Linked DNA regions of Microterricola viridarii. The protein of the gene in region 2 binds, or shares a complex with, the protein of the main gene of each other region. Links are inferred from orthologs where the notes say so. Each region holds a gene or a part of one and is shown on either strand. Other genes may lie near its edges.

The links.
Region 1: the proteins of hisF (region 2) and hisH are in contact, whole or in part, in a crystal structure (PDB 6RU0), measured with the Thermotoga maritima proteins. The link is inferred for Microterricola viridarii from one-to-one orthologs. Residues at the interface, in WP_004080486.1 of Thermotoga maritima: Met1, Leu2, Ala3, Arg5, Ser40, Glu41, Asp45, Glu46, Ala70, Glu71, Ile73, Asp74, Ile75, Pro76, Phe77, Asp98, Lys99, Ser122, Gln123, Glu161, Thr195, Leu196, Asn247, Arg249, Glu251; in WP_004080484.1 of Thermotoga maritima: Asn15, Arg18, Arg22, Arg117, Leu118, Pro119, His120, Met121, Gly122, Trp123, Asn124, Asn134, Gly135, Tyr136, Tyr138, Val140, Tyr158, Glu180, Lys181, Ser182, Ser183, Lys184, Ile185.

Annotation. Positions count from the first base shown.
Region 1 is NZ_LT629742.1:2,857,111-2,873,292, forward strand. What follows is about bases 2,247-5,160. They hold hisH (imidazole glycerol phosphate synthase subunit HisH), read right to left. Parts: upstream 4,068-5,160; coding sequence 3,426-4,067; downstream 2,247-3,425. Other genes in these bases: BLT62_RS13110 (SseB family protein), read right to left, coding at 2,247-2,527; priA (bifunctional 1-(5-phosphoribosyl)-5-((5-phosphoribosylamino)methylideneamino)imidazole-4-carboxamide isomerase/phosphoribosylanthranilate isomerase PriA), read right to left, coding at 2,568-3,314; hisB (imidazoleglycerol-phosphate dehydratase HisB), read right to left, coding at 4,064-4,675; BLT62_RS13130 (histidinol-phosphate transaminase), read right to left, coding at 4,685-5,160. In the rest of the region: BLT62_RS13100 (DUF1844 domain-containing protein), read left to right, coding at 1-82; BLT62_RS13105 (pyridoxal phosphate-dependent decarboxylase family protein), read right to left, coding at 152-1,567; more of BLT62_RS13110, read right to left, coding at 1,691-2,246; more of BLT62_RS13130, read right to left, coding at 5,161-5,833; BLT62_RS13135 (LysM peptidoglycan-binding domain-containing protein), read right to left, coding at 5,906-6,199; transcriptional repressor LexA, read left to right, coding at 6,686-7,321; metE (5-methyltetrahydropteroyltriglutamate--homocysteine S-methyltransferase), read right to left, coding at 7,389-9,737; BLT62_RS13150 (methylenetetrahydrofolate reductase), read right to left, coding at 9,897-10,871; GTPase HflX, read right to left, coding at 11,074-12,663; BLT62_RS13160 (class I SAM-dependent methyltransferase), read left to right, coding at 12,707-13,327; dapF (diaminopimelate epimerase), read right to left, coding at 13,361-14,242; tRNA (adenosine(37)-N6)-dimethylallyltransferase MiaA, read right to left, coding at 14,252-15,265; tRNA (N6-isopentenyl adenosine(37)-C2)-methylthiotransferase MiaB, read right to left, coding at 15,265-16,182. UniProt on the Escherichia coli protein: IGPS catalyzes the conversion of PRFAR and glutamine to IGP, AICAR and glutamate. The HisH subunit catalyzes the hydrolysis of glutamine to glutamate and ammonia as part of the synthesis of IGP and AICAR.
Region 2 is NZ_LT629742.1:2,063,695-2,076,721, forward strand. The notes cover bases 7,139-9,883. They hold hisF (imidazole glycerol phosphate synthase subunit HisF), read left to right. Parts: upstream 7,139-8,001; coding sequence 8,002-8,766; downstream 8,767-9,883. Other genes in these bases: hisG (ATP phosphoribosyltransferase), read left to right, coding at 7,157-7,996; hisI (phosphoribosyl-AMP cyclohydrolase), read left to right, coding at 8,763-9,149; BLT62_RS09495 (anthranilate synthase component I), read left to right, coding at 9,191-9,883. In the rest of the region: metK (methionine adenosyltransferase), read left to right, coding at 1-1,096; BLT62_RS09450 (primosomal protein N' family DNA-binding protein), read left to right, coding at 1,099-3,162; fmt (methionyl-tRNA formyltransferase), read left to right, coding at 3,163-4,080; BLT62_RS09460 (RsmB/NOP family class I SAM-dependent RNA methyltransferase), read left to right, coding at 4,077-5,513; rpe (ribulose-phosphate 3-epimerase), read left to right, coding at 6,131-6,811; BLT62_RS09475 (phosphoribosyl-ATP diphosphatase), read left to right, coding at 6,824-7,087; more of BLT62_RS09495, read left to right, coding at 9,884-10,714; BLT62_RS09500 (Trp biosynthesis-associated membrane protein), read left to right, coding at 10,717-11,310; BLT62_RS09505 (DUF6704 family protein), read left to right, coding at 11,393-11,623; indole-3-glycerol phosphate synthase TrpC, read left to right, coding at 11,627-12,415; trpB (tryptophan synthase subunit beta), read left to right, coding at 12,412-13,027.

The DNA.
Region 1 (16,182 bases), 790 kb from region 2 along the record:
GCTGGCCTTCCGCGAGGCCTCCGTCATCCCGGATGCCATCGGCCAGGGCCCGGGCGAGAAGTACACCGGCCCCGTCAACTAGGCAGCCACACCCGGCGGCCACACTAGGCAGCCACACCCGGCCGGCGCGCGGCCGCGCGGAGCGAGAGGCTCAGCGCGGCGGCAGCGCCGCCCGCACGGCGTCGACCGTGGTGCGCACCTCGTCGGCGTCCGTCGCCCAGTTGCTCACCGAGAACCGCAGCACGGCCCGATCGTGCCAGTGCGACGGCGAGGCCAGCACGCGGCCCTCTGCCAGCAGGCGCTCCCCCAGTGCCGTGGTCGCCTCGTCATCCGGCATCGCCATGCAGACTTGGGTGAACACGACATCGTTGAGGATGCTGACGCCGGGCAGCGCCGCGAGCTCCTCCGCGAGTCTGCTCGCGTTCTGGGCGAGCCCGGTGACCAGCTCCTCGACCCCGTCGCGGCCGAGCCAGCGCAGGGTGGCCAGGAGGGGGACGCCGCGTGCGCGGCGGGACATCTCCGGCACCTTCTCGAACGGGTCGGCCCCGGCCGCCGGCGCGAGCAGGTAGCTCGCGTGCACGCCGAATGCCGTGTGCAGCGCGGTGGGGCGGGCGACGATCGCCACCCCGCAGTCGTAGGGCACGTTGAGGGTCTTGTGGGCGTCGGTCGCCCAGGAGTCGGCGAGCTCGTACCCGGCGGTCAGGTGACGGAGACCCGGGGCGGCGCCCGCCCAGAGCCCGAAGGCGCCGTCGACGTGCTGCCAGGCGCAGGCGGCCCGGCACAGGGCGGATGCCGCGGCGAAGTCGTCGAACGCCCCCGAGTGGATGTTCCCCGCCTGCAGGCAGACGATCGTCGGGCCGCTCCCCTCGCCGAGCGCCCGCGCGAGCCCGGCGATGCTGATCCGGCCGTGCGCGTCGGCGGGGACCAGGGTGGCCTCGCCGAGCCCGAGGTAGCGTGCGGCGAGGTCGACCGCGCCGTGCCGTTCTGCGCCGGCGATGAGGCGGATTCGCGGGGCGCCGCTCAGGCCGTCGCGGTTCACGTCCCAGCCCGCCTGCTCGAGCACGTGCTGGCGGCCGGCGGCCAGCCCGACGAAGTTGGCGGCCGTCGCGCCCGTCACGAAGCCGACGTCGGAGCTGCCCGGCAGGCCGAGCAGCTGCAGCAGCCACTCGCCCGCCAGCTCCTCCGCGGCGATCACGCCGGGTGTCGCGTCGCGCATCCCCGCGTTCTGGTCCCAGGCGCTCACCAGCCAGTCGGCGGCGAGGGCGACCGGATAGGTGCCGCCCATCACCCAGCCGAAGAAGCGGCCGGACTGGCTCGCCATCAGCCCCGGCTCGACCGCTGCGGCGAGCTGCTCGATCACGGACTCGGCCTCGAGCCCGTGCGGCGGCAGCTCCCGGCCGATGGCCGCCTTCACCTGGTCGATGTCGTGGGTGGCGGGGATCGGGCGGCTGAAGACGCCGTCCAGCCAGCGCCTGGCCACGCCGGCGGCGGTGTCGAGCACCGCGTCGTAGTCCGCCGTCGGTGCCGGGGCTGTCTGGGTGCCCCCGCTGAGCGGAACGGGATCCATCGGGGTGTCGGGATCCGACGGGGCGTGTGAAGGCTGAGAAGTGTCCATCCGGAGACCTGGATTCTGCGCGCGGCGCGCTCCCCCGATTCTCCGCCCGCTCCCCCGGTCCGTCAACGGCGCGGCTCAGGCGGAGCGGACCAGCTTCACCGTGAGCGAGTCGACCTGCGTGGCGATGACGTCGCTGGCGGCCCAGCGCTGCGCGAGTCGGGCGAGGGTCGCGTCGAGCAGCTCGCGGGTGAGGCCGTCGACGAGCTCGAGCCGCACGATCAGCTCCGGGCCGGCCAGCACTGCGCCGGGGTCGCCGGGCACGAGGGTGACGGAGAGCACGGAGAGCTCGGTGCGCACCGAGTGCTGGAAGGCCTCGAGCACCTCGCCGGACTCGAAGCTCGGCCGCCACTCCTGTGCCTGCGCGATCGCCCAGAGGGCGGGGCGGCGCAGCGCGAACTCGGTCGGCGAGAGCGGGTCGAGCACGACGAGGTCGGTGTTCTCGCTGGCGGCGGCCAGCGCGACGCGCACGCCGTCGGCCGGCACCGGCCTGGCCCGCGGGTTCCATCTGGCCATCGCCCGCACCGAGCTGAACACGGGCAGCACGTTGCGGCCGTCCGGTCCGGCGACGGTGACGATCGAGAGCTCCTGGCTCTTGTCGATCGTGTGGCCGTGCTCGTTCTCGCCGGCCTCACCGAGGTGGGCGACGAGCGGGATCAGCAGTCGGGCGCCGCGCAGGGCGTCGACGACGCCGGCCTGCCCGTGCTCCCCCGCCCGGAAGCGGGCGAGGGCGTCCAGCAACTCCGGCGGCGCGGAGCCGTCATCCTCTGCGTGCGTGTTCTCGTCGAAGCTGCGGCCGGCCCAGGGCTGGCCGGCGGAGTCGGCGAGGTGCGCGGGAAGCTGCGGCGCTGCACCGGGTTGCGGCTGCGCCGGGTCGGCTGGCGTCGGGTCGGCTGGCGTCGGGTCGGGTCGCATTGGTTCGGGCTGCGTGGGCACGGGCTGCTCGGGGTCCGGCTCAGTCGCTCGCGACGTCCAGCGCCTCGGCCAGCGTGAATGCGCCCGCGTAGAGCGCCTTGCCGACGATGGCGCCCTCGAGGCCGCCGGGGACGAGCTGGCGCAGGGCCGCGATGTCGTCGAGGTTGGAGATGCCGCCGGAGGCGACGACGGGGCGGTGGGTGCGCGCCATGACCTGCTTGAGCAGTTCGATGTTCGGCCCCTGCAGCGTGCCGTCCTTGGTCACGTCGGTGACGACGTAGCGGGCACAGCCGGCGCTCTCGAGGCGGTCCAGCACGGACCAGAGGTCGCCGCCGTCCTGCGTCCAGCCGCGGGCGGCCAGCGTGGTGCCGCGCACGTCGAGGCCGACGGCGATGGCGTCGCCGTACTGGGCGATGACGCTGGCGGCCCACTCGGGGTTCTCGAGTGCGGCGGTGCCGAGGTTGATGCGCTTGGCGCCCATGTCGAGGGCGGATTCCAGCGAGGCGTCGTCGCGGATGCCGCCGGACAGCTCGATGTGCACGCCCTTGACCTGGCGCAGCACCTTCTTGACCACGCTGTGGTTGTTGCCCCGGCCGAATGCGGCGTCGAGGTCGACCAGGTGGATCCACTCGGCGCCCTGGGCGGCCCAGTCGGCCGCGGCGTCGACGGGGTCGCCGTAGTTGGTCTCGGTGCCGGCCTCGCCCTGGGTCAGGCGCACGGCCTTTCCGCCGGCGATGTCAACAGCGGGCAGAAGCACAAGACGCGGGGTCTTGTTGAACTCACTCATGATTGTCCTTGACTCGATGGCCGCCACGTTCGGGCGGCCGACACAAACAGTTGATACTACGCGCTCGGCGCCTGACGCTCCGCACCCCCGGGGCTGGCGGGGCGATTTCGCTCAGGCTGAGCGCAGGGAGTCCAGCCAGTTCTTCAACAGGCGGATGCCGGCATCCCCCGACTTCTCTGGGTGGAATTGCGTGGCGGAGAGCGGCCCGTTCTCGACCGCTGCGAGGAAGCGCCCGCCGTGCTCCGCCCAGCTCAGGCTCGGCTCGGGGAAGGGCGGCATGACATCGAGCGTCCAGCTCTGGGCCGCGTAGGAGTGCACGAAGTAGAAGCGCTCGTCCTCGACGCCGTTGAACAGCACGGAGTTCTCGCCGGTCTCGATCGTGTTCCAGCCCATGTGCGGCAGCACCTCGGCCGGCAGCTCGGTGACGGCGCCCGGCCACTCGCCGAGGCCCTCCGTGTCGACGCCGCGCTCGACGCCGTGCTCGAACAAGACCTGCATGCCGACGCAGATGCCCATCACGGGCCGGCCGCCGCCGAGGCGCCGGTCGATGATCTCGTCGCCGCGCACGGCGCGCAGCGCGCTCATCACCGCGCTGAACGCCCCGACACCGGGAACCAGCAGGCCGTCGGCCTCCTGGGCGAGCTTGCGGTCTGCCGTCAGGGTGACGTCGGCGCCGGCGAGCTCCAGGGCCTTGACGGCCGAGTGCACATTGCCGGTTCCGTAGTCGAGGACGACGACGCTCGGTGCGCTCACAGCGCGCCCTTGGTGGAGGGGATGCCGACGACGAGCGGGTCGACGGCCTTGGCCTGGCGGAAGGCTCGCGCGAAGGCCTTGAACTCGGCCTCGGCGATGTGGTGCGCGTCGCGGCCGCCCAGCACGGTGATGTGCACGGTGAGGGCAGCGTTGTAGGTGATGGCCTCGAAGACGTGTCGCACCATCGAGCCGGTAAAGTGGCCGCCGATGAGGTGGTACTCGAAGCCGGCCGGCTCGCCGCTGTGCACGAGGTACGGGCGGCCGGAGATGTCGACGACGGCCTGCACGAGCGCCTCGTCGAGCGGGACGAGGGCGTCGCCGTACCGGGAGATGCCGCTCTTGTCGCCGAGCGCCTCGCGGATCGCGAAGCCGAGCGCGATGCCGATGTCCTCGACGGTGTGGTGCACGTCGATCTCGGTGTCGCCGTGGGCGCGCACCGTGAGGTCGGTCAGCGAGTGCTTCGCGAACGCCGTGAGCAGGTGGTCGTAGAACGGGACGGAGGTCTGGATGTCGGCGACGCCGGTTCCGTCCAGGTTGATCGACAGCTCGATGCTGGACTCGCTGGTCTCGCGGCGAATCGAGGCGGTACGGGGCGCAGAAAGGATCATACCTTGATTCTATTCACCGCCGGGGGCCTGTGACGCTGCCCCGCCGGGCCCGCCGGAACCGCGGCCGTCGGGGCCGATCTCGGCCAGCGCGGTCAGGAACGCCGTCGTCTCGGCCTCTGTCCCGGCCGTGACGCGCATCTGGCCGGGCAGGCTGACCTCGCGGATCAGGATGCCGCGGGCCAGCAGCGCCTCGAAGACGGCGTGCGGGTCGGCCACGCCCCCGAACAGCACGAAGTTGCTCGCGCTCTCGTAGGGCTCGTAGCCGAGCGCGCCGAGCTCCCGCACGAGGCGGTCGCGCTGCACCCGGATCTCGCCGACCATGCCGAGCATCTCGGCGGAGTGCGCCAGCGCGGCATTGGCCGCGGCCTGTGTGAAGGCGGACAGGTGGTACGGGAGGCGCACCAGGCGCAGCGCGTCGGTGACGGCGGGGTCTGCGGCCAGGTAGCCGACCCGGGCACCGGCGAAGGCGAAGGCCTTGCTCATGGTGCGTGAGACGAGCAGGCGCGGCCGGCCGGGCAGGAGGCCGAGCGCACTCGGCGTGCCCTCCGGCGAGAACTCGGCGTACGCCTCGTCGACGACGACGATCGCGGCGCCGTCGTCATACTGGCTGGCCTCGTAGACGGCCTCGATGACAGCCAGCGGAAGCGGCGTGCCGGTGGGGTTGTTCGGGGAGCAGAGGAAGATGATGTTGGGCTGGTGCTCGCGCACGGCCGCTGCGGCATCCTCCGGGCTGATCGTGTAGTCGGCGCCGCGCGGCACGCCGATCCACTCCGTTCCGGTGCCGGAGGCGAGCAGCGGGTACATCGAATAGGTGGGCGTGAAGCTGAGCAGGGTGCGGCCGGGGCCGCCGAAGGCCTGCAGGATGTGCTGCAGCACCTCGTTGGAGCCGTTCGCCGCCCAGATGTTGGCGGCGTCGAGGCCGTGGCCGAGGTAGCGGGCGAAGCTCTCGCGCAGCTCGGTGAACTCGCGGTCCGGGTAGCGGTTCACGCTGAGCACGGCCGCGGCGACGCGGGCCACGATGTCGTGGGCGACGTCCTCCGGGATGCCGTGGCTGTTCTCGTTGACGTTGAGGGCAACGGGGACGGCGGCCTGCGGGGCGCCGTACGGCTGCTGCCCGACAAGGTCGTCACGGAGGGGGAGATCGCTGAGATTCGTCACCGTACGAGTCTATGGGGAGCGTCTGGGCGCCGGCGTGATCGTTACGCCGCGGGCGCCGCCCGCTGTGCGGCGCTAGTAGCCGGCGGGGACGGCCAGGCGCTGGCCGGCCTGGACCTGCGAGGAGTCGAGCTGGTTGAGCTCGATGAAGGCGGCGATGACATCGCGCGGGTCGGCTTGCGGTGCCAGGTCAACGGCGAGGGTCCAGAGCGACTCCCCCGGCGGCACGGAGATGTAGTCGAAGCTGGCGCCCTGCTGGCTGGCGTCGCCGGCGACGGCGCCGCCGCCGTTGACGGCGAACATGAGCGCACCGGCCACGATGGGTAGGGCTACGAGCGTCGTGAACACGACACGGCCGCGGCTGGTCAATCGAAGGTGGCTACGAACAACGACCGGGGCGCCAGCGCCCTGAACGGCCTGCACATTCGCCGGGATTGCGTGTACTGCACTCATTTCGACCTCCTCTGGGATTCGCGCCCGGGCCCTCGGGTGGGACCGGATTCGAAGCTGTGTTCCGAACATACATTCGAATGATTCGAAGATGCAAGCCTTTCTTCGAGAAATTCGGAAGAAACGCGCGACACACTCGAACATTCGTTTGCCGAGACACCCGGCTCGCGATAAAGTCGTGAGTGTCTGGAGACAGACAATCAGGCACCTCTGACACGGTCAGATGCGCACACCGCCCCGGCGTTGTGTGGCCAGATCACAGCTGGTCAGCACAGCAATTCGGAAGCGGCACGAAGACAGGACAGCGAGGGCAGCACGGTGACGACAGAGCGCGACACACCCCCCGACGTGAAGGGCACGGCGAAGCCGGGCAACCGCCGGCGCAAGAGCCTGAGCGCGAAGCAGATGGCGATCCTCGACGTCATCCAGCGCTCTGTGAGCGCGCGCGGCTACCCGCCGAGCATGCGCGAGATCGGCGACGCCGTCGGCCTGGCCTCGCTCTCTAGCGTCACCTACCAGCTCAAGCAGCTGGAGCTCAGCGGCTACCTGCGCCGCGACCCCAACCGCCCGCGCGCCCTCGAGGTGCTCATCGAGGTGCCGGCGCAGAACGAGGGCACGGAGAGCTACGAGGGCGAGAGCTTCGCCACCCCGATGGCCACCGTCGGCGATGCCGCCATGGTGCCGCTCGTCGGGCGCATCGCCGCCGGCATCCCGATCACCGCCGAACAGCAGATCGACGAGATCTTCCCGCTGCCCCGCCAGATCGTCGGCAAGGGCGAGCTGTTCATGCTCAAGGTCGTCGGCGAGTCGATGATCGACGCCGCCATCTGCGACGGCGACTGGGTGGTCGTGCGCGCCCAGAAGACGGCGGAGAACGGCGAGATCGTCGCGGCCATGCTCGACAACGAGGCCACCGTCAAGGTGTTCCGCCAGCGCGACGGCCACACCTGGCTGTTGCCGCGCAACAGCAACTTCGAGCCGATCCTCGGCGACTACGCCGAGATCCTGGGCAAGATCGTCGCGGTGCTCCGCAGCGTCTGATCCGAACACAACAGGGAAGGGCCCCGATGCTGCGCATCGGGGCCCTTCCCTGTTTGGCATGTCTCGACTAGAGCGCGGCCGCCCCGGCGCGGACCGCCTGCGTGGCGGCGAGCATGTTCTGCAGCGACTCCGTGGTCTCGGCGTAGCCGCGCGTCTTCAGACCGCAGTCGGGGTTGACCCAGAGCCGGCGGCCGGGCACGACCTCCAACGCCCGCTCGAGCAGCTGCGTCATCTCGGCGACCCCGGGCACGCGGGGCGAGTGGATGTCGTACACGCCGGGCCCGATGCCGTGGTCGAACCCGCTGCGGCCGATGTCATCGACGATCTCCATCCGGCTCCGGGCGGCCTCGACGCTCGTCACGTCGGCGTCCAGCCGGCCGATCGCGTCGATGACGTCACCGAACTCCGAGTAGCAGAGGTGGGTGTGGATCTGGGTCTCGGCGCGCACCCCGGCCGTGGCCAGGCGGAAGGACCCGACGGACCAGTCCAGGTAGCCGGCGTGGTCCGCGCGCTGCAGCGGGAGCAGCTCGCGCAGGGCCGGCTCGTCGACCTGGATGATGCCGATTCCGGCGCCCTCCAGCTCGCCGATCTCGTCACGGAGAGCGAGGGCAAGCTGCGTCGCGGTCTCCCCCAACGGCTGGTCGTCGCGCACGAACGACCAGGCCAGGATCGTCACCGGGCCGGTCAGCATTCCCTTGACCGGCTTCTCGGTGAGGCTCTGCGCGTACACCGCCCAGCCGAGCGTGATCGGGGCGGGGCGGGACACATCGCCCCAGAGCAGCGACGGGCGGGTGCACCGGCTGCCGTAGGACTGCACCCAGCCGTGCTCCGTCACCGCGAAGCCGTCGAGGTACTCGGCGAAGTACTGCACCATGTCATTGCGCTCCGGCTCGCCGTGCACGAGCACGTCGAGCCCGATCTCCTCCTGCAGCCGCACGACCCGGTCGATCTCGGCCTTCATCAGGCCCTCGTACTCGGCCGGGCTGAGCGCGCCGGAGTTCAGCCGGGCGCGGGCGCGGCGGATGTCGGGGGTCTGCGGGAAGGAGCCGATCGTCGTGGTCGGCAGCAGCGGCAGCGGCAGGGCCGCCTCCTGGGCGGCGACGCGCTCGGCGTAGTCGCCACGCTCGTAGTCGGCCGTGCCGAGCGCGCCGGTGCGCGCCCGGACGGCGGCATCGCGCACTCCCGGCGCGGCCAGCCGCTCGGCGAGGGCTGCCGCCGCGGCCTCCAGCTCGGCCCGGACACTCTCCCGCCCGTCGCGGAGCCCGGCGGCGACGGCCGCGATCTGGCCGACCTTCTGGTCGGCGAAGGCCAGCCAGTTGCCGAGCGCGCCCAGCTTGGTCTCCTCGCTCGCGTCGTGCGGGAGGTGCAGCAGGGAGGTCGAGCTCGACACGGAGACGGCCGGCGAGAGCGCGCCGAGCGATTCGGCCGCGGTCAGCGCCGCCTCGAGGTCGCCGCGCCAGATGTTGTGCCCGTCGATGACGCCGGCGACGAGCGTCTTGGCCGCCAGCGCCGCAGCGGTCTCCTCCCCCAGCCCGGTCGGCAGGGTCCCGCGCACCAGGTCGAGCCCGATCGCCTCGACGGCGGATGCCGCGAGCACGGGCAGAGCGTCGCCGAGCGCGCCGTAGGGCGCAGCCACGAAGATCGCCGGGCGGGCGGTCGCGCCCGCGAGCACGCGGTAGGCCTCCGCCAATGCGGCCAGCTGCACCGGGCGGGCGACGGGGATGCTCTCGTTGACGAGGCCGGGCTCGTCCAGCTGCACCCACTCCGCCCCGGCGGCGCGCAGGCGCGCGAGCAGCTCGGTGTAGACGGGGAGCAGCTCGTCCAGGCGCGAGATCGGCTCGAATCCGGCCGGGGCGCCGTCGCTCGCCTTGGCCAGCAGCAGGAAGGTGACCGGGCCGACGATGGCGGGGCGGGTCAGGTATCCGGCCGCCTTCGCCTCCTCGAACTCGCGCACCAGGCGGTCGCTGGCCAGCCGGAACTCGGTCTCTGGGCCGATCTCCGGCACCAGGTAGTGATAGTTGCTGTCGAACCACTTGGTCATCTCCAGCGGGAGGTTGTCGCCGGCGCCGCGGGCCAGCGTGAAGTAGCCGGCCAGGTCGAGGCTGCCGTCATCCGCCACCAGCTGCGCGAAGCGGCTCGGCACGGCTCCGACGGTGACCGCGGTGTCCAGAACGTGGTCGTAGAAGGAGAAGCTCTCTGGGATGGCGGAGTCGCCGCGGCCGAGGCCGAGGCCTGCGAGCCGGGCCCTCGTGGTCGCGCGGAGCTCTGCCGCACGCTGCTCGAGCTCGGCGGCGGTGATGCTGCCCGCCCAGAACGCCTCGACGGCGTGCTTGAGCTCGCGCCGGCGGCCGATGCGCGGGTAGCCGAGGATGGTGCCGGCGGGGAACGCCGGGGCGGGAGTGGGTCGTGCGGTCATTCGTCGTCCTTACTGATGGGGTGCGGCCGCTGGGTGGTGCGGCCTGCGGGATTTTCGGGTTCGGCGGTCGTCGGAAAAAGACATGGGGGTAGTGCGGAAGGGTGCCAGAGGGCGTTGCCCGACGTGGGGCCGGGGTACGGGGTCGGTCGCGGGCCTGCGCTAGCGGCCGGCGACCGCCGGCATTCGGCCGAGGCGTTCCAGCACGCCGAGCACCGCGCGGTGCTGGTTGAAGGTGTACAGGTGCAGGCCGGGTGCACCGCCGGCGAGCACCTCGGCGGCGACGCGGGCGATGTAGTCGACGCCGATCTCGTGCTGGCCCTCTTCGCTGGGCTCCACCTCGAGGGCGATCTCGAGCTCGGCGGGGATCTCCTCGCCGGTCAGCTCGGCGATCCTGGCCAGCCGGGTCGGGGTGGTCGCGGGCATCAGGCCCGGCACGATGTCGATGGTGACGCCGGCCGTGCGGGCGCGGTCGACGAAGCCGAGGTAGTCGTCGGCGTGGAAGAAGAGCTGGGTGATCGCCAGCGTCGCGCCGGCGACCTGCTTGGCGAGCAGGCTGTCGACGTCGGCGCTCGATCCGCGGGCACGCGGGTGCCCGTTTGGGAAGGCCGCGACGGCGACGCGCTCCGGCCGGCGGCGCCGCGCGATGCGGCTGCCCTGGCTGGCCCCCGGCACGCGCTTCTGGGAGAACGGCTCGCGCTCCTCCTGCACCCGGTGGATCAGCTGCACGAGCTCCGCGGCGCTGCCGAGGTCGCCGAGCTCGGCTGGCCCGGTGACGCCGCTCGGCGGGTCGCCGCGGAGGGCCAGGAAGCTGGTGATGCCGGCGTCCAGGAACTGCCGGACCAGGCTGTTCGCCTCGGCGTGGGACGAGCCGACGCAGGTGAGGTGGGCCATCGGCTCGACGGCCGTGTGCTCGAGGATGTAGCGGAGCACGGTGAGGGAGCGCTCCCGGGAGGAGCCGCCCGCGCCGTAGGTGACGGAGATGAACGCCGGGTCGGCCTCCGCCAGCTTGTCGATGGTTCGCCCGAGCGCCAGGGCCGCGGCATCCGTGCGGGGCGGGAAAAGCTCGAACGAGACGGGCGTCACGACTCCGCTGTGGCCGCCCGCTCGGGGCGAGACGTGGTGGTAAGCGGCCAAGGTGTGTTCCTCTGCGTGGGCGGATGCCGCGCGGTGCAGGGGTGTCGAACCGTCAGGCCGCGCACCACCGCACAGTGCGGGTGTGGTTGCGGGCGGATGCCGGGCTCGGCTGTCGCTCTGGTTGCCGTCAGACGGCAACAACGTTTCACAGAGAATACAACGGGCGGTCAGCGGCCGGCAGGCTGTGACCGAATGTGACGGGCTAGGCCTCGAGGGCGCCGGCCGGGGCGCGGTAGGCCGAGAACAGGGCCTCGAGGTCGGCGGCGATGCGCGCGTGCACGAGGGTTCCGGTCTCGACGTACTCGGTCGAGATGACCCGGCCCTTCTCGTGCAGCAGCGAGATCAGGTCGCCGCGGTCGTACGGCACGACGAGCTCGATGGCGAGGCTCGGGTCCGGCAGCATCTCGCCGATCGTGGCGAGCAGCTCGTCGATGCCCTCACCGCTGCGGGCGGAGGCGAAGAGGGCGCGGGGCTCGAGGCCGCGCAGCACCATTCGGGCGTCGTCGTCGATCAGGTCGGACTTGTTGAAGACGATGAGCTCCGGGATGTCGCGGGCGCCCACCTCGCCGATGACGTCGCGCACGGTGGCGATCTGGCCGGCCGGGTCGGGGTGCGAGCCGTCGACGACGTGCACGATGAGGTCGGAGTCGGCGACCTCCTCCAGCGTGGAGCGGAACGCCTCGACGAGCTGGTGCGGCAGGTTGCGCACGAAGCCGACCGTGTCGGCCAGCGTGTAGATGCGCCCGTCGGCGGTGGTGTTCTTGCGCACGGTGGCATCGAGGGTGGCGAACAGCGAGTTCTCCACCAGCACGCCGGCGTGGGTGATGCGGTTCAGGATGCTGGACTTGCCGGCGTTGGTGTAGCCGGCGATGGCGACGGAGGGCACCGCGTTGCGGCGGCGGTTGGCCCGCTTGGCCTCGCGGGCGGGCTTCATCGCGGCGATCTGCTTGCGCAGCTTCGCCATCCGGGTGTGGATGCGGCGGCGGTCCAGCTCGATCTTGGTCTCACCGGGGCCACGGCTGCCCATGCCGGCGCCGGCGCCGCCCACCTGGCCACCGGCCTGGCGCGACATGGAGTCACCCCAGCCGCGGAGGCGGGGCAGCAGGTACTGCAGCTGGGCAAGCTCGACCTGCGCCTTGCCCTCGCGGCTCTTCGCATGCTGGCTGAAGATGTCGAGGATGACGGCGGTGCGGTCGATGACCTTCACCTTGACCACGTCTTCGAGTGCGCGGCGCTGGCTGGGCGCGAGCTCCGTGTCGGCGATGACGGTGTCGGCGCCGAGAGCCTGCACGATGCCGGCCAGCTCGCGGGCCTTGCCGCTGCCCAGGAAGGTGCTCGGGTCGGGGTTGGGGCGCCGCTGCAGCAGGCCGTCGAGCACGGTGGCACCGGCGGTCTCCGCCAGGGCGGCCAGTTCGCGCATCGAGTTCTCGGCGTCATCCACCGAGCCCTGCATGTAGATGCCGATCAGGACGACGTTCTCGAGGCGCAGCTGGCGGTACTCGACCTCTGTGACGTCTTCGAGCTCGGTGGAGAGGCTCGGCACGCGCCGCAAGGCGTTGCGGTCGTCGCGGTCGAGCTGCTCGCCGTCGCTGAACGCGGCGGCGCCGGTCTCGGTCTGCAGCGCCTGCGCTCCGCTGGCGAAGATGCCGGAGCTGAAGTGGGCGCTGCCCGCCGACCGGGCCTCGGCGCTGGCCAGCACCCGGGCGACGACGTCGTCGCTCTCGAATGCACCGTCGCCGTCAAAGGCGTCGGTGCCGGTGCTGTCGTTGGTGGTGTTGCTGGCGTCAGTCATTGCTCTCAGTTTACGGGTTTCAATCTGCGATAGATTCGCTGGTATGGCTTCAGAGCATTACTTCAGCGCGGATCCGGGGAGTGAGCTCAAATTGCGCCGCATCCAGGTGCGCCTCGGCGGGCAGGACCGTGAGGTCACGACCTCCAACGGAATCTTCAGTCCGGACCACATCGACCAGGGCACCGAGGTGTTGCTGCGCTATGCGCCGACTCCCCCGGCGACCGGCAATCTGCTGGACCTCGGCTGCGGCTGGGGCCCGATCGCCCTGACGCTGGCCCTGGAATCCCCGGAGGCCACCGTGTGGGCCGTCGACGTGAACGACCGCGCGCTGGAGCTGGTCCGGCGAAACGCCGAGGAGCTCGGCCTCGGCAACGTCCGGGCCGTGCGGCCTGAGGACGTGCCGGAGGACGTGCGGTTCGAGACCATCTGGTCGAACCCGCCCATCCGCGTCGGCAAGGACGTGCTGCACTCGATGCTGCAGCACTGGCTGCCGCGCCTGAAGCCGGGCACCGACTCCTATCTGGTCGTTCAGCGCAACCTCGGCTCCGACTCGCTGCAACGCTGGCTCGAGGCGGAGTTCGCCGGCTCGCTGGAGATCGCCCGCGAGGCCATCAGCAAGGGTTTCCGGGTGCTGAAGGTTACCCGTCCGGACGCCGCGGAGTAACCAACCGCGTGCCCGGCCGGGCACGAGTGTCCTCTAGCCGAGGCTGAGCACCCCGTCGAAGACGAGCTCGGCCGGGCCGGAGAGCGCGACGTGCTCGCCGTCCTCGGTCGGGAACATGCGCACGCCGAGCACGCCGCCCGGCACCTCGACCCGCCACTGGTTGGGCGCGCCGGCGCCGGCCCAGTGCCGGACGGCGAGGGCGGCGGCCGCCGCGCCCGTGCCGCAGGACTGCGTCTCGCCGGAACCGCGCTCGTGCACCCGCATGCGGAAGCGGCCGACGCCGTCGTGCACCAGTGGGTCGGCCGGCACGACGAACTCGATGTTCGCTCCGCCCTCCGGGGCGGGGTCGAGCTGTGGGATGTAGCCGAGGTCGGCGGCATCGAGCTCGGCATCGTCGGCGAGGGCGACGACCACGTGCGGGTTGCCGACGCTGATGCCGAGGCCGGGTCGGGCGACCGGGAGGTTCTTGGCGCGCACGAGCGGCTCGCCTCCGGCCAGCCGCCACCGGCCGAGGTCTACCTGGAAGCCGGTGCGATTGCTCTGCACGTCCCGGACGCCGGCGCGGGTGCCGATCGAGAGGGTGTCGCCGGCTGGCAGCTCGGCCAGGCCCTGGTCCAGCAGGAAGCGGGTGAAGACGCGGGCGCCGTTGCCGCACATCTCAGAGGGGGTGCCGTCGGCGTTCCAGTAGTCCATGAACCAGACGGCGTCCGGGTCCTCGGCCAGCGCCGCGGCGCCCTCCGGCAGGGCGTCGGAGCGCACGGCCCGGATCAGCCCGTCGGCGCCGATTCCGAAGCGCCGGTCGCAGACGGCGGCGATCTGTGCCGGGCTGAGCGGGTGCGAACCGTCCGGGTCGGCGAAGAGCACGAAGTCGTTGCCTGTGCCCTGGCCCTTGGTGAAGTGGAGGTCGAAAGCCATGCGCCCAGTCTAAACGGCGGGTGTGCTCCGGCCGGCCTCGGCCGGCGCTGCGCCGGCCGCCCGCCAGGCGGACAGCGCTGCGTCAACGCGGGCGGCGCCGGCATCCGGCCCGTCCTGCTCCGTCGCGGCCGGCAGCCAGTGCGCGTGCGGGTAGCGCTTGAACCAGCTGACCTGCCGGCGGGCGTAGCGGCGGGTGAGCTGCTGCGTCGCCTCGATCGCCTCGGCCCGGGTGCTGCGGCCGTGGATCTCGTCGATGGCCTGGGTGTATCCGATGGCCCGGCTGGCGGTGACGCCCTCCTCGAGGCCGAGCGGCAGCAGGGCGCGGGCCTCGTCGAGCAGGCCGTCGGCCCACATCTGCTCGACCCGACGGTCCAGGCGCGCGGTGAGCTGCTCGCGCTCGGAGGCCAGGCCGATGACGGCGAGCGGGTGCCAGGGCTCTGGCTCGTCCGGCAGGGCGGCCGCGTTCGGCTCGCCCGTGATGGCGATCACCTCGAGGGCGCGGACGATGCGCCGGCCGTTTGTGGATCCCACCCGGAGCGCGGTCGCCTGGTCGAAGGCGGCCAGCCGGCGGTACAACAGGCCGGGTCCGAGCTCGGCCAGCTCCGCCTCGAGTGCGGCCCGGATGACGGGGTCGGTGCCCGGGAAGCGGAAGTCGTAGACCAGTGCGGAGACGTACAGCCCGGAGCCGCCGACCACGATCGGCACCGCCCCGCGCGCGCGGATGTCGTCGACGACCGCCCTGGCCTGCTCCTGGTAACCGGCGACGGCCGCCTCGTCCCGCACGCCGAGCACGTCGAACATGTGGTGCGGGATGCCGCGGCGCTCGGCGAGCGGCAGCTTGGCCGTGCCGATGTCCATGCCGCGGTAGAGCTGCATCGCGTCGGCGTTGACGATCTCGGCCGCGATGCCGTCGGCGGCGAGGCGTTCGGCAATGTCGAGGGAGAGCGCGGACTTGCCCGTGCCGGTGGCCCCGACGACGGCGATCAGCGCGGCCGGGTCTGCCCCGGGCCGGCCGGGCCGCATCAGCGCAGCTCGTCGTCGGTGTTGTAGATGGGGACGGTGCTGGCGCCGCCCGCGCGCAGTGTCGGGAAGCCGAGGAGGACTGGCCCTGGCGCGCCCTGGCCGCCGTCGGCGGCGCCGGACGGCACGCCGCAGGACTCCGCCTCCTGGCGGTCCCAGGCGTCGCCGGAGCGGGTGCGCCGGATGGCGAGCGGGGCGTCGTCGACGGAGTCGGCGATGAGGAAGAACGGTGCGGCCTGGGTCACCGTCACGGTGACCACGTCGCCGGGGCGCGGCGTCTCGGAGCCGGCCGGCACCTCGAAGTGCACGAGGCGGCTGTCCTCTGCCCGCCCGGAGAGGCGGTTCGTGTCGGCATCCTTCTTGCCGGCGTGGTTGCCGACGAGCACTTGGACGGTGCGGCCGACGACCTTCTCGTTCTCCTCCCAGGAGATGCGGTCCTGCAGGGCGATGAGGCGTTCGTAGCGCTTTTGGACGACCTCCTTGGGGACCTGCTCCTCCATGGTCGCCGCCGGCGTGCCGGGGCGGATGGAGTACTGGAAGGTGAAGGCGGTGGCGAAGCGGGCCTCCTCGACGACGCGCAGCGTCTCCTGGAAGTCCTCCTCGGTCTCGCCGGGGAAGCCGACGATGATGTCGGTGCTGATCGCGGCGTGCGGCATGCGCTCGCGCACCCGCTCGAGGATGCCGAGGAACTTCGCGGAGCGGTAGGAGCGCCGCATCGCCTTCAGCACCCGGTCGGAGCCGGACTGCAGCGGCATGTGCAGCTGCGGCATCACGGAGGGCGTCTCGGCCATCGCGTCGATGACGTCGTCGGTGAAGGCGGCCGGGTGCGGGCTGGTGAAGCGGATGCGCTCGAGGCCCTCGATGGCGCCGGCCGCGCGGAGGAGCTTGCCGAAGGCGAGCCGGTCGCCGAACTCGACGCC
Region 2 (13,027 bases):
GGCACTCGACCCGCACAGCCGGGTCGCCGTCGAGACGCTGGTGACCACCGGGCTCGTGCACGTCGCGGGTGAGGTCACCACCGAGGCGTACGTCGAGATCCCCTCCATCGTGCGCGAGCGCATCACCTCCATCGGCTACGACTCCTCCGACGTCTGGTTCGACGGGCGCTCCTGCGGGGTGTCGATCTCGATCGGCGGCCAGTCGCCGGACATCGCCCAGGGCGTCGACAAGGCCTTCGAGAGCCGCACGCTCTCCAGCCACGAGCGCTACGACCAGCAGGGTGCTGGCGACCAGGGCATCATGTTCGGCTACGCCACCACCGAGACGCCGCAGCTGATGCCGATCCCGATCTGGATCGCGCACCGCCTCGCCGAGCGCCTCGCCGAGGTGCGCAAGGCCGGCCTCGTCGACTACCTGCGACCGGATGGCAAGACCCAGGTCACCATCGGCTACGAGGGCCAGATCCCGCGCAGCGTCGAGACCGTCGTGCTCTCCACCCAGCACTCGCCCAAGGTCAGCCAGGAGCAGCTCGCCCGCGAGATCAACGAGCTCGTCATCCGCCCCGTCCTCGACCTCGTCGAGCTCGACTCCGCCGGCGCGAAGACCCTGATCAACCCGACCGGCAAGTTCGAGATCGGCGGCCCGCAGGGCGACGCCGGGCTCACCGGCCGCAAGATCATCATCGACACCTACGGGGGAGCCAGCCGCCACGGCGGGGGAGCCTTCAGCGGCAAGGACCCGTCCAAGGTCGACCGCTCCGCCGCCTACGCCATGCGCTGGGTCGCCAAGAACGCCGTCGCCGCCGGCCTGGCCGAGCGGCTCGAGGTGCAGGTCGCCTACGCCATCGGCAAGGCGGCCCCCGTCGGGCTGTACGTGGAGACCTTCGGCACCGGCACGCTGCCTGACGCCGACATCACCCGCGCCATCCGCGAGGTGTTCGACCTCCGCCCCGGCGCCATCATCGACGACCTCGACCTGCTGCGCCCGATCTACGCGCAGACCGCCAGCTACGGCCACTTCGGCCGCGAGCTCCCCGACTTCACGTGGGAGCGGCTGGACCGGGTCGACGATCTGAGAAGCGCAGCCGGGCTCTGATCATGCGGTCCGGTGTGGTCGCCCGCGTCCTGATCGACAACCCGCTGCCGCAGCTGGACCACCTCTTCGACTACGGCGTGCCGGAGGCGCTGGCCGGCGACATCCGCGTCGGGCAGCGGGTCAAGGTGCCGTTCCGCTCCGGCGGGCGCATCATCGACGCCTACGTGATCGAGCTGGTGGACCCCGCAGGCGCCGATGACTCCTTCTCGGGCACGCTCAGCGACATCGACTCGCTCGTGTCGACGGCCGCCGTGCTCACCCCCGACGTCTACGAGCTGGCGCGCCGCATCGCCGACCGCGGCGCCGGCAGCGCCATCGACGTGGTGCGGCTGGCCGTGCCGCCGCGCGCGGTGCGGGCCGAGAAGAAGTGGCTGGCCGCGCAGGCGGATGCCGCAGCCGCCGAGCCCGAGCCCGAGCCCGCGCCCTCATCTGACCCGGTCGCCTCGCCCGCTGTGCCCTCCGCCGAGCCGGTGCTCCCTGGCCTCAGCGGCTACACCGACGCCGTCGTGGCCGGGGCCCTCGACCCGGACGGGCGGGTCGCGATGACCGCCGTGCCGCGGCTCGTGCAGACGCCGTCCGGCGCCTGGGTGGGCCACTGGGCCCTGACCATGGCCGAGCTGGCCGCGCGCACGCTCGCCGGCGGGCGCAGCGCCCTGCTGGCCGTTCCCGACTTCCGCGACCAGGAGCAGCTGCTCGCCGCCCTGCACGCGCTGCTGCCGGCGGAGCAGATCTCCCGCTTCGACGCCCGGCAGACCACGACGGAGCGCTACAGCGCGTTCCTGGCCTGCCTCGGCCCCGAGCCACGCGTCGTCGTCGGCAACCGCTCCGTCGTCTACGCGCCGGCCAGCGCGCTCGGGCTCATCGCCCTCTGGGACGACGGCGACCCGCTGTACGCCGAGTCGCTCGCCCCCTACGCCAACGCCCGCGACGTCGCGCTCATCCGGCAGGGCCTGAGCGGCTCCGCGCTCGTCCTGCTCGGCCACGCCCGCAGCATCGAGGCGCAGCGCCTCGTCGAGATCGGTTGGCTGCACGAGCTCGCGCCCGAGCGCTTCTCCCGCCCCAACATCATCGCCACCGCCCAGCAGGGCCAGCCGGACGAGCACGCCCAGGCGGCGCGCATCCCGTCGCTGGCCTGGCGCGAGGCGAAGGACGGCCTCGGCCGCGGGCCCGTGCTCGTGCAGGTCGCCTCGCCCGGCTACGCGCCCGTCGTCGCCTGCGCCAGCTGCCGCGAGGCCGCCCGCTGCGCCCACTGCCAGGGTCCGCTCGGCCAGAACGCCCCGGGAGCGGCGCCCAGCTGCCGCTGGTGCGGCGCGATCGCCGCGAACTGGACCTGCGGCACCTGCGGGGGGCACGCGCTGCGCACCGTGCGGATCGGCGCCGGGCGCACCGCAGAGGAGCTCGGCCGGGCCTTCCCCGGCGCGCTCGTCGTCGTCGCCGACGGCGAGAACCCGATCCTCAGCGTGAGCGCGAAGCCCGCGCTGGTGATCGCCACCCGCGGGGCCGAGCCGGTCGCCGCCGGCGGCTATGCCGCCGTGCTGCTGCTGGACGGCGAGCGGATGCTCGGCCGCGAGTCCCTGCGGGTCGCAGAGGACGCACTGCGCTGGTGGTCCAACGCGGCCGTGCTGGCCGCGCCCGGGGCGCCGGTGATCCTGGCCGGGGTGGGCGGCGCCCTCGCCTCCGCGCTCGGCACCTGGCAGCAGGCCCAGTGGGCCGGCCGCGAGTTCGCCGACCGGCGCGCCCTGCGCTTCCCACCCGCCGTGCGCACCGCCTCCGTCACCGCGGCCCCCGGCGTGCTCGACGGCGCGCTGGCCGAGCTGCGTGAGCTGGACGGCGTCGACATCCTGGGGCCGGTCCCCGCCCCGCCCGCCGGGCCGGGCGCGGCGGCATCCGACGGCCTCATGCGCGCCATCGTGCGCTTCGACTACGCGGCCGGCGCCGAGGTGGCCCGGCGCCTGCGGGCCGCCATCGTCGCCGTGGCGAGCTCGCGGAGGCGGCCGCCCAAGGGGGGCGCCTTCCGGCCCGCACCTACACTGAGAGTTCGATTTGATGACCCGGAGATCTTCTAGATGAGACTTGTTTTTGCCGGAACGCCCGACGCCGCGGTGCCGAGCCTCCGACTGCTCGCGGGCGGCCCGCACGAAATCGCGGCCGTCGTCACCCGGGAGGATGCCCCGCAGGGGCGCAAGCGCATCCTGACCCCGTCTCCGGTGGCGCAGGCCGCCGCAGCGCTCGGGCTGCCGGTCATCAAGGCGAACCGCCTCGACGAGGCCGTCACCGCCCAGATCGCGGCGCTCGGCGCGGAACTCGGCGTCATCGTCGCCTACGGCGGGCTCGTGCGCGAGCCGCTGCTCTCCACGCCCCGCCTCGGCTGGATCAACCTGCACTTCTCGCTGCTGCCGCGCTGGCGCGGGGCCGCCCCGGTGCAGCGGGCGCTCATCGCCGGCGACGAGCGCACCGGCGCCGACGTCTTCCAGCTGGTTGCAGCCCTCGACGCCGGCGACGTCTTCGGACGGATCGAGCGGCCCATCACCGAGGCGGACACGTCCGTGACGCTGCTGGCCGAGCTCGCCGTCTCCGGCGGGGCCCTGCTGGCCCGCGTCGTGGACGAGCTCGCCGACGGCAGCGCCGTCGCCGTGCCGCAGAGCGGCGAGCCCACCCCGGCTGCCAAGCTCGGCATCGACGACGCCCGGCTGCACTGGTCGGAGCCCGCCGAGACCGTCTTCCACCGCTACCAGGGCGTCACCGCCGAGCCCGGCGCGTTCACCCTGCTCGACGGCGCCCGGTTCAAGCTGCACGAGCTCCGCCACGCGCGGGATGCCGCAGCGCTGCCGCCCGGGCACATCAGATCCGTCGACGGCCGCGTGCTCGTCGGCACCGCCAGCACCCCGCTCGAGCTGCTCCGTGTGCAGCCGGCCGGCAAGACCCCGATGAACGCCGCCGACTGGTGGCGCGGCATCGCAGCAGAGGAGGTGATCGCCGAATGAGCGATCCCAGGAACAGTTCGCCCCGGCGGAACAGCCAGGGCCGGGCGCCGCAGCGCCGCCCACAGCAGCAGGTGCAGCCCGCCCGGCTCGTCGCCTACGAGGTCATCGCCGCCGTGCGCGAGTCCGACGCCTACGCCAACCTGCTGCTGCCCAGCCGCATCCAGAAGGCCGGCCTGAACTCGGCCGACGCCGCGCTGGCCACCGAGCTCACCTACGGCACGCTCCGCATGCAGGGCTTCTACGACAAGGTCATTGAGCTCGTCGCCGACCGCACCGTTGACAAGATCGACCCGGCCGTGCTCGACGTGCTGCGCCTCGGCGCCCACCAGCTGCTGGCCACCCGGGTGGCCACGCACGCCGCCGTCAACGAGTCGGTCGCGCTGGCCAGCCAGGTCGCCTCCCGCTCGGCCACCGGCTTCACCAACGGCGTGCTGCGCACCATCTCGCGCAGCTCGCTCGAGGAGTGGCAGGGCTGGGTGCAGGAGGAGACCGAGGGCGCCGACGAGAAGCTCGCCGTGCTGCACTCGCACCCGGCCTGGGTGGTGCGCGCGCTCCGCGCCGCGCTGGACGCCGAGGGCCGCGCCGACGAGCTCGAGCAGCTGCTGCAGGCCGACAACGTCGCCCCCAGGGTCAACCTGGCGGCGCTGCCCGGCCTCGTCGATCAGGTGGATGCCGCCGGCCTCGGCGACGCGGACGCCTTCTCGCCGATCGGCTTCGTGCTCTCCGGCGGCGACCCGCTCGGCGTCACGGAGCGTTTCGGCGGCCGCGTGCGCGTGCAGGACGAGGGCTCCCAGCTGGCGGCACTCGCCCTCAGCCGGGCCGAGCCGGTCGTCGCGGGGGAGCGCTGGCTCGACCTCTGCGCCGGCCCCGGCGGCAAGGCGGCGCTGCTCGCCGCCGAGGCGCGACTGGGCGGCGCGGAGCTCACCGCCAACGAGCTGGTGCCCGCCCGGGCCGGCCTCGTGCGCAACGCCCTCGCCGGCGTGCCCGGCGAGGTGCCCGTGCTGGAGCTGGACGGCACCACCATCGGCGACACGCACCCCGCCGCCTTCGACCGGATCATGCTCGACGCGCCCTGCACCGGCCTCGGCGCGCTGCGCCGGCGCCCGGAGGCCCGCTGGCGCAAGACGCCGAACGACGTCGCCGAGCTGAGCGTGCTGCAGGGCAAGCTGTTCGACGCCGCCTTCGCCGCGCTGAAGCCCGGCGGCATCCTCGCCTACGTCACCTGCTCGCCGCACCTCGGCGAGACGCTCGGCACCGTCAACGGCGCCCTCGCCCGCTGGGGCGACGCGCTCGAACAGCTGCCGACCCGCGAGGTGCTCGAGGGCATCGCCGCGAACCCGCTGGACGTCGGCGGCGACGGCCGGACCGTGCAGCTCTGGCCGCACCGCCACGGCACCGACGCCATGTTCATCGCGCTGTTCCGCAAGAACTAGCCGCACCCGTCCGCCGGGCGGCCGCACCTCGGGAGGCGTTCGACGGGTCGGGAGGCACCTGTCGGCCGAAACCCGCCTCCCGATCCGCCGTCTGCCTCCCGATCGGTCGCGGCGCCCGAAGCCCTGAGCGACTTCGCGGGAACGGCTGCCTGCGGCATCCGCCGGCCCGGCCACACGCGCTGGTCGGGTGTTGGTTTCGGTCGCTGGCGCTCCCTCGAGCCAACGGGGTTGCGGATCCGGAGGCACCCGCGACATCGGGAGGCAACTTCGGGCCGGAAACAGCCTCCCGATCCGCCGTCGGCCTCCCGATCGGTCGCAGCCGCTCCCTCGAGCCAACGGGAGCACGAGGCTGGAGCTGGCCCTTTCCGTTGATCGAGTAGGCCCGCGAGTGTCGTATCGAGATCTCGCAACGGGGTCTCGATACGCGCCGCAGGCGGCGCTACTCGACCAGCGGGTGGGTGCCACCCGTGTCCCGGGGCGTTGGCTTCGGTCGCTGGCGCTCCCTCGAGCCAACGGGGTGCATGCGCGCATCCGCACGGCGGCTGGAGGGCGCCGCGCCGCGAGGGACGAGCAGCCGAGCCAACGTGGGCAGCCGCCCGCTCGCTAGCATAGGAGCCATGTCGACCAGCAGCGCCCCCCGCATCAACCCCAGCATCCTCACCGCCGATTTCGCGAACCTCGAGCGCGAGCTCGGCCGCATCGCCACCGCCGACTTCGTGCACGTGGACGTCATGGACAACCATTTCGTGCCGAACCTCACCTTCGGCAAGACGATGGTGGAGCGCCTCAACGAGGTCTCCCCGATCCCGCTGGACGTGCACCTGATGATCTCGGATGCCGACCACTGGGCGCCCGGCTACGCCGAGGTGGGGGCGGCATCCGTCACCTTCCACGCCGAGGCCAGCACCGACCCGGTCACCCTGGCCCGGCGGCTGCGCCAGCGCGGCGCCCGCGCCGGCATCGCCCTGAAGCCCGGAACCGACGTCGAGCCGTACCTGGAGCTGCTTCCCGAGTTCGACCAGATTCTCATCATGACCGTGGAGCCCGGCTTCGGCGGGCAGAGCTTCATGACCGACATGATGCCCAAACTCCGACGCGCCGCCGACGCCGTGGCCGCCAGCGGCCTGGACGTCTGGCTGCAGGTGGACGGCGGCATCAGCCTGGACACCATCGGCACCGCGGCCGAGGCCGGCGCGAACACCTTCGTCGCGGGCTCCGCCGTGTATAACGCGGGCGAGCCGGAGGCGCAGATTGCGGCCCTGCGCGCCGCCGCGGCGTCATCGGCCCACAAGCACTAGTACCCTGTAGAGGTGAAAACTTTCGACGCCCTCTTCGCCGAGCTCTCCGAGAAGGCCCGCATCCGCCCCGAAGGATCGGGAACCGTGCGTGAGCTCGACGCGGGCGTGCATGCCATTGGAAAGAAAATCGTCGAGGAGGCCGCCGAAGTGTGGATGGCCGCCGAGTACCAGAGCGACGACGAGACCGCCGAGGAGATCTCGCAGCTGCTCTACCACCTGCAGGTGCTGATGCTGGCGAAGGGTCTCAGCCCCGCCGACATCTACCGACATCTCTGATTCGCCGCGCACCAGTGCCGGCCGCTCATGTCACCGATGACTGATCCACACGAACCAGAGAGCACCACCATGCTGAGAATTGCCGTGCCCAACAAGGGCTCACTGTCCGACACCGCCGCCCAGATGCTGTTCGAGGCGGGCTACACCGGCCGCCGCGACCCGCGCGAGCTGCACACTCCCGACCCCCGCAACGACGTCGAGTTCTTCTACCTGCGCCCGCGCGACATCGCCACCTACGTCGGCTCCGGCGCCCTGGATGTCGGCATCACCGGCCGCGACCTGCTGCTGGACTCCGGCTCGCCCGCCACCGAGGTGCACGAGCTGAACTTCGCCGAGTCGACGTTCCGCTTCGCCGGCCCCGCCGAGCGCTTCCGCGAGCTCGGCGACCTCGCCGGCGTGCGCGTCGCCACCAGCTACCCGGGCCTCGTCGGCGATTTCCTCCGCGAGAAGGGCATCGAGGTCGAGCTGGTCAAGCTCGACGGCGCCGTCGAGTCCGCCGTGCGGCTCGGGGTCGCGGATGCCGTCGCCGACGTCGTCTCCACCGGCGCCACGCTCCGCGCCGCCGGCCTGGCCATCTTCGGCCCCGTCATCCTCGAGTCCACCGCCGTCCTCATCCGCTCCGCGGACGAGAAGCCCGGCGTGGCCACCCTGCTCCGCCGCCTGCAGGGCGTGCTCGTCGCCCGCCAGTACGTGATCATGGACTACGACATCCCCGTCGCGCTGCTGGAGCAGGCCACCCGCGTCGCCCCCGGCATCGAGTCGCCCACCGTCTCCCCGCTGCACGACCCGGAGTGGGCGGCCGTGCGGGTGATGATCCCGCGGGCGGAGACGAACCAGATGATGGACGCGCTCTACGAGATCGGCGCCCGCGCCATCCTCGTCAGCTCGATCCACGCTGCGAGGCTGTGACGGCCATGGCACTCTCCGTGCGCGTCATCCCGTGCCTCGACGTGGCCGACGGCCGCGTCGTCAAGGGCGTCAACTTCCAGAACCTGCGCGACGCGGGCGACCCCGTCGAGCTGGCCAAGCGCTACTTCGAGCAGGGGGCGGACGAGCTCACCTTCCTCGACGTCACCGCGACCGTCGACAACCGCTCCACCACCTACGACGTGGTGCGGGCCACCGCCGAGCAGGTCTTCATCCCGCTCACCGTCGGCGGCGGCATCCGCAGCGTTGAGGACGTCTCCCGGCTCCAGGCCAACGGCGCCGACAAGGTGGGCGTGAACAGCGCCGCCATCGCCCGCCCGGCCCTGATCGCCGAGATCGCCGACCGCTTCGGCTCGCAGGTGCTCGTGCTCTCGCTCGACGTCAAGCGCAGCGAGCGCACCGAGTCCGGCTTCGTCGTGACCACCCACGGCGGCCGCACCGAGACCGACCTGGACGCGCTCGACTGGGCGCGCCAGGCCATCGAGCTCGGCGTCGGCGAGCTGCTCGTCAACTCGATCGATGCCGACGGCACCAAGGCCGGCTTCGACCTCGAGCTGATCCGCATCATGCGCGAGCTCAGCACCGTGCCCGTCATCGCCTCCGGTGGCGCCGGCGCAGTGGAGCACTTCCCGCCGGCGATCGCCGCCGGCGCCGATGCCGTGCTGGCCGCCTCCGTGTTCCACAACGGCGAGCTCACCATCGGCCAGGTCAAGGCGGCCATCGCGGCCGAGGGAATGCCGGTGCGCGCATGAGCGACAACGCGAACGGCACCGGCACCGGCAACGCCGACGTCGACGCCGTCATCGCCCGCGCCGCCTTCAACGCCGACGGCCTGCTTCCGGCCATCATCCAGCAGCACGACACCCGCGAGGTGCTGATGCTCGGCTGGATGGATGCCGAGGCACTCCGCCGCACCCTGACCGAGGGCCGCGTCACCTTCTGGTCGCGCTCCCGCCAGGAGTACTGGCGCAAGGGCGACACGTCCGGCCACGCCCAGTTCGTGCGCGGCGCCGCACTCGACTGCGACGACGATGCGCTGCTGGTGCAGGTCGAGCAGATCGGGGCGGCCTGCCACACCGGCGCGCTCTCCTGCTTCGACGTCGACCCCCTCCAGCCCGTCATCCTGCCCGCCTGAGACACAGTTCGCCCGACGTTCGCCCCGACGAGGAGCCTGACATGAGCACCGGAACCACCACGCGCGCCGACTTCGACGCGGTCGCCGCCGAACACCGGGTGATCCCGGTGATGCGCGAGCTCTTCGCCGACGGCGAGACGCCCGTGAACATCTACCGCAAGCTTGCCGAGGGCCGCCCGGGCAGCTTCCTGCTGGAGTCGGCTGAGCAGGGCGGCATCTGGTCCCGGTTCTCCTTCGTCGGCGTCTCCTCCTTCGGCGTCCTCACGCAGAACGAGGAGTCCGTCGCCTGGATCGACTACGGCGCCCCCGCAGAGCGCGTGCTCGGCGACGCGGCCGGCCTCGCGCCGCTCGCCGCCCTCGAGCAGCTGTTCGAGCGCTGGAAGACGCCGCAGCTGCCCGGCCACCCTCCGCTGACCGGCGGCCTCGTCGGCTTCATCGGCTGGGAGGCCATCCGGCAGATCGAGAAGCTGCCGAACAAGCCGCCGAAGGAGTCCGGCGTGCCCGGCCAGGCGTTCAGCTTCGTCGCCGAGCTCGTCGTCATCGACCACAAGTACGGCACCGTGCAGCTGATCGCCAACGTGCTGAACGACGGCCGCGACGACGCGGACACCCTGTGGACGGACGCCCAGTCCCGCCTGGACGCCCTGCAGCGGCGCCTCGCCCAGCCGTCGGAGGCGTGGCTCGCCGAGGTCGACATGAACACGGCCCCGCACGGGCGCTCGCGCACCGCGGAGGCCGACTTCCTGGCATCCGTGGAGACCGCCAAGGAGTACATCCGCGACGGCGACATCTTCCAGGTCGTCATCTCGCAGCGCTTCGAGCAGGACTGCACCGCCGCCCCGATCGACGTCTACCGGGTGCTGCGCAGCCTCAACCCGAGCCCGTACATGTACCTGCTCAGCCTGGAGACCCCCGACGGCGAGCCGTACTGGATCGTCGGCTCCTCGCCGGAGGCCCTGGTCAAGGTGCAGAGCAACCGCGTCTTCACCAACCCGATCGCCGGCTCCCGGCCGCGCGGCGCGACGCCGGAGGCCGACGCCGACCTGGCCACCGAGCTGCTGGCCGACGCCAAAGAGCGCGCGGAGCACCTGATGCTCGTCGACCTGGCCCGCAACGACCTGGCCAAGGTGTGCACCCCCGGCAGCATCGAGGTGACCGAGTTCATGCGCATCGAGCGGTTCAGCCACATCATGCACATCGTCTCCGCCGTCGAGGGCGACCTCACGGAGGGCAAGAACGCGATCAGCGTGTTCCGGGCCACGTTCCCGGCCGGAACCCTCTCCGGCGCGCCGAAGCCGCGCGCCCTGCAGATCATCGACGAGCTCGAGCCGGCCCAGCGCGGCGTGTACGGGGGAGTGGTGGGCTACTTCGGCCTCGCCGGCGACGCCGACCTCGCCATCGCGATCCGCACCGTCACGATCATGGGCGGCGTGGCCACCGTGCAGGCCGGGGCCGGCCTCGTGCTCGACTCCGTGCCGCAGACCGAGTTCGAAGAGACACAGAACAAGGCCGCGGCGCCGCTGCGCGCCGTCGCCGTCGCCAACGCACTACACAGGGTGGTCTGAGCATGAGTGCCGCACGAATCAAGGGGCTCCTCATCGTCGGCGGGCTGCTGTCCGCCGTCCTCGCCCTCCTCGCCTGGACCCAGACCTGGGTGGTCGCGCACGTGGAGGGCATCCCGATCGACATCGACGGGGCCGCCGCCGCCCCCGCCCTGTCCGCGCTGGCCCTGGCCGGGCTCGCCCTGGGCGGCGCGCTGGCCATCGCCGGCCCCGCCTTCCGGCTGGTGCTCGGCGTGCTCGAGGTGCTGCTCGGCGTGTCCGTGGTGATCGCCTCCTCCGCCGCCATCGCCGACCCGGCCGCCGCCGCCATCGCCGACGTCACCAAGCTCACCGGCGTGGCCGGCGACAGCGCCGTTCTGGCGCTGATCTCGGATGCCGCCATCACGCTGTGGCCGTGGGTCGGCGTGGCCTCCGGCGTGCTGTTCGCCGCCGCCGGCCTCGGCGTGCTGCTCAGCTCGCGGCGCTGGCCGGGCCCCGGCCGCAAGTACCAGGCGGTGCGCCTGGAACACGCCGACGGCGCCCCCCTCAGCGCCAAGGACGCTGCCATCGACAACTGGGACGAGCTCAGCCGCGGCAGCGACCCCACCGACCAGCAGTAACCCCGCTCTTCCCCGGCTGCCCGGCCGCATGCGGCGGAGCCGCTAGACTTTCACACACCCCCTTCAACCTCTAAGGAGAACCATGAGCACAGAGTCAGTCGAGCCAGGACACGGCAATTCGCCGGCCGCATGGACCTCGGTCGTCATCATGCTCCTCGCCTTCCTCATCGGAACCGTCGCGTTCTTCCTGGAGCAGGAGTGGCTCGTCTGGGCCTCCGCCGGGCTCCTCGTCGCCGGCCTCATCGTCGGCTGGGCCCTCGCCAAGGCCGGATACGGCGTCAACGGCCCGAAGTACGCCCCGAAAGCGCACTAGCGAGTGCTGACCGAGCTCACCGCCGGCTCCGTTGAAGATGCCGAGCGGCGGCGCCTGAGCCGCCCATACGCCGCCGTCGAGGCCGCCGCTCTGGCGCGCCCGGCGGCCCTCGACGCCCTTGCCGCGCTGGCCCCGGCCGAGCGAGTCAAGGTCATCGCCGAAGTCAAGCGGTCGAGCCCGTCGCGCGGCCAGCTGGCCGAGATCCGCGACCCCGCCGCGCTGGCATCCGCCTACGAACAGGGCGGGGCCAGCGCGATCAGCGTGCTCACCGAGGAACGCAAGTTCGGCGGCTCGCTCGCCGACCTGGAGGCCGTGCGCGCCGCGGTGAGCCTGCCGGTGCTCCGCAAGGACTTCATCGCCACGCCGTACCAGGTGCTCGAGGCCCGCGCCGCGGGCGCCGACCTGGTGCTGCTCATCGTCGCCGCGCTCGAGCAGCCGCTGCTCGCCGAGCTGCACACGCTGATCCTCGAACTCGGCATGACGCCGCTCGTCGAGACGCACAGCGCCGACGAGCTGGAGCGCGCCATCGACCTCGGTGCCGCACTCATCGGCGTCAACGCGCGCAACCTTTCCACCTTCGAGATGGACAAGAACCTCTTCGGCACCCTGTCCGAGCGCATCCCGGCCGGAACCATCAAGGTCGCCGAGTCCGCGGTGCTCTCCGCGGCGGATGTCGCGCACTACCGCGCGGCCGGCGCCGACGTCGTGCTCGTCGGCGAGGCGCTCGTCACGAGCGACCCGATCCGCACGCTCTCCGAATTCCTGGCGGTCCCAGTAAGGAATCAACCGTGACGAACCCCACCGACCCGACCCCCTCCCGCAACCTGCGCGACGAGCTCGGCCCGTACTTCGGCGACTTCGGCGGGCGCTTCGTGCCCGAGTCGCTCGTCGCGGCCCTGGACGAGCTCACCGAGGCCTACGAGCTGACCAAGAAGGACCCGGCGTTCGCGGCGGAGCTCGCCGAGCTGCACAAGACCTACACCGGCCGGCCCTCCATCATCACCGAGGTGCCCCGCTTCGCCGAGCACGCCGGCGGCGCCCGCATCATCCTCAAGCGCGAGGACCTGAACCACACCGGCTCGCACAAGATCAACAACGTGCTCGGCCAGGCCCTGCTCACCAAGCGGATCGGCAAGACCCGCGTCATCGCCGAGACCGGCGCCGGCCAGCACGGCGTCGCCACCGCGACCGCCGCCGCCCTGTTCGGCTTCGAGTGCGTCGTCTACATGGGCGAGGTCGACACCGAGCGCCAGGCGCTCAACGTCGCCCGGATGCGCCTGCTCGGCGCGGAGGTCGTCGCCGTCAAGGCCGGCTCCCGCACGCTCAAGGACGCCATCAACGACGCCATGCGCGACTGGGTCACCAACGTCGAGAACACCAACTACATCTTCGGCACGGTCGCCG